2 regions of the Gottfriedia acidiceleris genome follow, and region 1 is predicted to be linked to the other one. Evidence: predicted binding sites of a transcription regulator. Region 1 holds the regulator's gene; the other holds the start of a gene.
What was found. Region 1 encodes Rex, which represses fermentation and respiration genes when NADH is low (regulators of the CRP and FNR family bind a similar motif). Its sites were predicted from a motif close to TTGTGAAATATTTCACAA; they were not measured.
Positions count from the first base shown of each region.

Region 2: a site for Rex is predicted at 1,488-1,505, ahead of pflB (formate C-acetyltransferase). Genes of this name have one in related genera too.

Region 1 covers NZ_CP096034.1:263,997-267,435, forward strand. Annotated here, with positions in the region: gene MY490_RS01435 (ABC-F family ATP-binding cassette domain-containing protein) at 1-898, opposite strand, end outside; gene MY490_RS01440 (redox-sensing transcriptional repressor Rex) at 1,060-1,686, shown strand; gene MY490_RS01445 (CPBP family intramembrane glutamic endopeptidase) at 1,735-2,406, opposite strand; gene groES (co-chaperone GroES) at 2,681-2,965, shown strand; gene groL (chaperonin GroEL) at 3,025-3,439, shown strand, end outside.
Region 2 covers NZ_CP096034.1:699,448-702,886, reverse strand. Annotated here, with positions in the region: gene pflB (formate C-acetyltransferase) at 1-1,373, opposite strand, end outside; gene MY490_RS03220 (ATP-binding protein) at 1,759-2,652, shown strand; gene MY490_RS03215 (vWA domain-containing protein) at 2,672-3,439, shown strand, end outside.

The sequences.
Region 1 (3,439 bases):
ATTGTTTCCTACGACTTTGAGCTCTTTTTGTAGTTGAAGCACGCGCAATATTACGCTGTACAAAATCTTCAAGTTTAGAGATTTCCTCTTGTTGCTTTTCGAACTGTTTTAACTCTTGTTCATATTGAGCTGCCTTTAGTTCAAGGTACTTACTATAATTACCAACAAATCGTTGATGCTTATGATTAGATATTTCATAAACAATATTAACAACTTGATCAAGAAAGTATCGATCGTGAGAAACGATTAAAACTGCACCAGGATATGACTGTAAGTAGCGCTCTAACCAACTTAGAGTGTCAATATCTAAATGGTTTGTAGGCTCATCCAGGATTAACAAATCAGGTTTTGTCAATAATAGCTTACCTAATGCCAGTCTTGTCTTTTGTCCACCGCTTAACGAGGAAATTTTTGTTTCGTAATCTTCATTACTAAAACCTAAACCACTAATTATTGAACGAATATCTGCTTCAAACTGGTAACCACCGTTTTCTTTGAATGTATATTGAAGATGATCATATTCATTCATAACCTTGTCATAAACGGCTTGATTAGAGTAGACATCCTCTCTAGTCATTTTAACTTCTAATTTTCGCATATTGTCCTGCATCTCTACTAAATGATTAAATACAGAATAATATTCTTCCCAAATCGTTTTATCGCTTTGTAAACCAGAGTTTTGGGCTAGATAGCCAACAGTAACGTCTTTGGGTTTATTTATTTCGCCGCCATCATAGGATATTTCACCTGCTATTATTTTCAATAATGTAGATTTTCCCGCTCCATTACGTCCGACAATGGCAACTCGATCACTCATTTGAACTTCTAATTTTATATTTGAAAGTATAATGTCACTACCAAAATACTTTGAGACATTATTTACTTGTAAAAGAATCATGGATAACACCTCATTGCAAAATTTTTTATGTATATAACTGTAGACTGTCAAAATTCTTAAATATAGTGTATATTTTACATTAGAACAAATACTTTATTACTAAAATAAAGTCAAATTACACACCATAGTAAAAAGAATTACAGTAAGTGGGGGATTAAAAAATGGATTCGGAACAAATTAAAATTCCACAAGCTACTGCTAAACGTCTACCTTTATATTACCGTTTTATAAAGAATTTGTCTTTATCAGGTAAACAAAGAGTTTCTTCAGCAGAGTTAAGTGAAGCAGTAAAGGTAGATTCCGCTACAATCAGAAGAGATTTTTCATATTTTGGAGCACTTGGTAAAAAAGGTTATGGCTATAACGTAAATTATTTATTAACTTTTTTCTCGAAAGCGCTTAACCAACATGAAGTTATGAAAGTTGCATTAATTGGTGTTGGTAATTTAGGAACTGCATTCTTACACTATAATTTTATAAAAAATAATAATACAAAAATTGAGATGGCATTTGATATTGATCCAAATAAAATTGGCACTGAAATAGGTGGAGTACCCGTTTATAATCTAGATAATCTAGAGGAAGTTATGAATGAAGATATTCAAATCGTTATTTTAACTGTACCTGCACCTGTAGCACAATCAATAGCTGATCGATTAAATGGAAAAAATATTAGAGGAATCTTAAATTTCACACCTGCACGAATTAGTGTACCAGAACATATTCGCATTCATCATATAGACTTAGCCGTTGAACTGCAAACATTGGCATATTTTTTACAACAATAAATTCATATTAGAATAAAAACCCCCAAAAAATTTGGGGGTTTTTGGTTTTTAATGTAAATTGATTTGCTGAAAAACGACAAAAGAGTTCATTAACATATGTGTTAAGATTGGAACCATAATTGAGTTTGTTCGTTTATACAGATAACAAAATACAAAACCGATTAGAAAGTAAGATAAAAAGAAGGGCAAGTCTCCGTGCATAAGCGAAAAGACCGCTGAACTAATTCCAGCAGAAATAATAAATGGTAAACGATTATAAAGCCTTTTAAAAATAATTCGACGAAAAATAATCTCCTCTAAAATTGGTGCAACTAAACTTGGTATGATAATAAAGGCCGGGTTAAGCTTAGCGATGTTTATGATATTTTGAGTATTTTCTGAGCCCTTATGTAGTTCAAATACATAAATTAAAATTAAATTACAAACAATTTGAGTTAGCATTGTTATGAAATAACCTAAAACAACCCAATTTATTATTGTACGATAATTAGCTTTTAGATTCTTTATTCCTTCATAAATGGGTTTATGTAATAAGATAAGTATAATAATTAATCCACTTACGAAACTAATACAACCCCATAATGCCACTGCTTCAAGAGAAGCTGTTTTCTGATCCACTCCAACGTATAAGTTACTATTTAATAAATAGGGCACCCCAAATACCGCTGAATATTGAAGAACGACATACGTTAATAAAATCCATAAATCTCTAGTTTTCAATACGTTAGCTCCTTTGTGTTGATATTTTTCATAACCCAAAGGTTTATAACAACACGTACATTATTTTACTCGTTTCTTTTGTTTCTTAAAAGAAATTTTCACTTTTTATTTTACTTTTGATCGTTAAGAAAAAAACTTATTAAATTTCGACAAGAAAAGTGCCTGCTTCGGGCTTGCAAAATTTTTTGATATTATTTAAACTAATAATTGTGTTAGCACTCAATATACATGAGTGCTAAAAAATAATGATTTGATTATTGAGGAGGTATTACACATGTTAAAGCCATTAGGTGATCGTGTTGTAATTGAGCTTGTTGAGTCTGAAGAAAAAACTGCTAGTGGTATCGTTTTACCAGGTAGTGCACAAGAAAAGCCACAAGAAGGCAAAGTTGTTGCAGTAGGTACTGGTCGAGTACTTGAAAATGGTGAGCGCGTTACTTTAGAAGTATCTGTAGGTGACCGCATTATCTTCTCTAAATATTCAGGAACAGAAGTTAAGTACGGTGGTACTGAATATCTAGTTCTTCGCGAAAACGATATACTTGCAATCATAGGTTAATAAAATAAAAATACTTAAATTAAAAAATATACTTTTTATATTATAAGGAGGTCATTTTCATGGCAAAGGACATTAGATTTGGTGAAGAAGCACGTCGCGCAATGTTACGTGGAGTAGACGCTTTAGCTGATGCTGTAAAAGTAACTTTAGGACCAAAAGGACGTAACGTAGTTCTTGAGAAAAAATTTGGTTCTCCATTAATTACAAATGATGGTGTTACAATCGCAAAAGAAATAGAATTAGAAGATGCATTTGAAAATATGGGTGCAAAATTAGTTGCAGAAGTTGCTAGCAAAACGAATGATGTTGCTGGGGACGGTACAACAACTGCGACAGTTTTAGCGCAAGCTATGATTCGTGAGGGTCTTAAAAACGTAACTGCTGGAGCAAACCCAATGGGTATCCGTAAAGGTATCGAAAAAGCAGTTGCTGTAGCAATTGAAGAATTAAAAACAATCTCAAAACCAATTGAAG
Region 2 (3,439 bases), 440 kb from region 1:
TCAAGATACTCTGATGTAATCGGAGCATACATAGGTGCTACTTGTGCTTTCGACTTTTCATCTTTACCACCATTAATTGCATATAACAATGCTTTAGCTAGATTTGCACGTGCACCAAAGAATTGCATTTGTTTACCGATTGTCATAGCAGAAACGCAACAAGCAATACCATAATCATCACCATATTCCGGACGCATGATATCATCATTTTCATATTGAATTGAGCTAGTTTTAATTGACATTTTAGCGCAATATTGCTTAAATCCGACTGGTAATTTCGCTGACCAAAGTACTGTTAAGTTAGGTTCTGGAGCCGGTCCTAAGTTATCTAATGTATTTAAAAAGCGGAACGAGTTTTTCGTTACAAGTGGACGACCATCTATTCCAATTCCACCGATTGATTCAGTTACCCATGTAGGGTCACCAGAAAATAATTCATTATAATCAGGTGTACGAGCAAACATAACTAATCGTAGTTTCATTACAAAATGATCGACTAATTCTTGAGCCTCTTGTTCAGTTAAAGTATTTTCTTCAAGATCGCGTTCAATATATATATCTAAAAATGTCGATACTCGGCCTAAGCTCATTGCTGCTCCATTTTGCTCTTTTATTGCTGCTAAATAGCCAAAATATAACCATTGGAAAGCTTCTTTTGCATTTGTTGCAGGTCCAGAAATATCGAATCCATGTTTTGCAGCCATTTGTTTTAATTCATTTAATGCACGGATTTGTTCATTTAGTTCTTCACGATCTCGTATTACTTCTTCTGACATAACACTTGTCGTTTTATTTAAAGTATCAATTTTATCTTTAATCAGTCGATCTACACCATATAATGCAACTCTTCTATAGTCACCTATAATTCTTCCACGACCATATGCATCAGGTAGACCTGTAATAACACCCGAACGTCTTGCTGCTTTCATTTCTGCTGTATAAGCATCAAATACGCCTTGATTATGTGTTTTTCGGTATTCTGAAAATATTTTGCTTATTTCTTCGTCAACTTTATATCCATAGGATTCACAAGCTGCCTCAGCCATTCGAATCCCACCATATGGTTGTAATGATCGTTTAAAAGGTTTATCCGTTTGGAATCCAACAATTTGCTCTAATTCTTTCTCTAAGTAACCAGGTTCATGTGAAGTGATTGTAGATACAATTTTCGTATCCATATCTAAAACTCCGCCCTTTTGGCGTTCTTCTTTAGATAATTTAAGTACTATATCCCAAAGCTTGCTAGTTGCATCTGTTGGCCCAACAAGAAAAGATTCATCCCCAACATAAGATTTAACATTTTTTTGAATAAAGTTTCTTACATCAATCGATTTTTCCCATCGTCCAGTTTCAAATTGTCTCCATTGTTCCATCGTATTACTCCTCCTCTTCTGCATATAATACAGAAAGTTAATTAAGTATATAACAGATTACGTATTTAATTTATCATACGATGAACTGAAACTTTCACTTATATTATGAACATATTGTGAAACATTGAACAAAATAATTTAGAAGTTAACTCATATAAACAACTAATTCTTTCCACTAAATTACATTTGCTTCATATATATAGTAATTCACTCTGAAAACTTTCCAGTTAAACAACAAACTGTTATACTCAAAAGATAGTTACTGTATTAGCAAATTCACTAAAAAAGTGGACAAGACATTCACAATCCGGATATACGATAATACAATGGTTAATACAAAAATGAATAATCTCAAATTGAACAATGTTTCTTTAAAGGAGTAATTATGAATACAAAACTAAATCTTTCTAATTCGATTAATGAAAAATTAAATTTAATATATAATGAACAAATTCAAAAAGTTTTAAAAGAAGAGCAATTATTAATCGGAACAAAACAATATGTTTCTCAAGACACAACGATTTTAGAAGATGCTATTACTGCCCTTCTTCTTGGTAAAAATATATTATTAAAAGGTCCAACAGGAAGTGGTAAAACGGTTTTAGCTGAGACTCTTTCAAAATTGCTTTATCAACCGATGCATAGCATAAACTGTTCAGTCGATTTAGATTTAGAAGGTATTGTTGGATACAACACAATTGCCTCTAATACGAACGGATCTGAAGTAGTATTCATCGATGGACCATTAATGAAAGCAATGAAAAAAGGTCATATTTTATATATCGATGAAATTAACATGGCTAAACCAGAAACATTACCATTACTACATGGTGCACTTGATTATCGAAAAATGATTACAAATCCATTTACTCAAGAAGTAGTAAAAGGTGACGAAAACTTTAGAGTAATCGCTGCAATAAATGAAGGTTATGTAGGAACAAGTGAATTAAATGAAGCTTTAAAAAATCGCTTCATTATTATAGATGTTCCATATATTAACGGGGAATCATTACTTCAATTATTAAAAGATGAATCTGAGCTAAAAGATGAAGATTTACTTAAGAAATTCACAAGCTTTTCAAGTGATTTAATTCCATTAGCAAGTGAAGGCAGAATTAGTGAAGATGCGGCAAGTATTCGCGGTGTTCTTGACGCATGTGATTTATCTGTTCATATACCAGTACTTCGAGCAATTGAACGCACAATAATCGCTAAATTAAGTGATGACATTGAGCGCCAGACTGTTAGAGAACTAGCTGAAAGTTATTTTCTTTCTTGAAATGAGTGATGATTAACATATGAAACAAATCATTTTTAACAATAAAAAAATCGACGCTTCCACTTTTCTTCAAATGGAAAATTTATCGATTTCTCTTTCGAAAGATCGTAATTCATTTTTAGAATTTGATTTTCAGGCGTATTACGACGATGAAGAACAAAAATTTACTGTAAGTCATTTTTGGGATACACAAGAGCATAGTACACAGTTACAAGGTTTGAAATCAGATGTGTACTTAAAAGCTTTAGGTAATAAACATTACTCAGATTTTAGTGAGTTCAAAGAAACACTAAAGGAATTACAAGAAACTCATTTAAAAAGTTTTTTCACACAATTGTTTGTCCTTCTTGAAGATATCCGACTTGAAGAGTTAATTATTCAGCAAAGACCAGGTACAAGACAATTATTTTCTACGAGAAAAAAAATATATAGACATTATTTCCAATCACAATTCAAAGCAAATGAAATGCGTAATTTCCAAATAGATCAATTGTTTTGTTTAATTTATCTTTCACTTACTTCTACTCAATTAACTTATCAAACGAATGAACACCTCGAGGATATTTTACCCATCCTCTTCCAAGCGTTTGAAGCTAAGAAAACAAGTGATATTTCTTCTATTGTATTTAGGGTGCAGCAGAGACTACTCTCACTGTATAAAGAAGATATGATTCACACATACTTTGGCTATTTACCGTTAAATAAAATTAACGAATTAGCTTCATGTAATAGTAAAGTAAAAGAGCTTCAAAATGATGACCAGCAAGAGGGCCTTGATGAAAGGAAT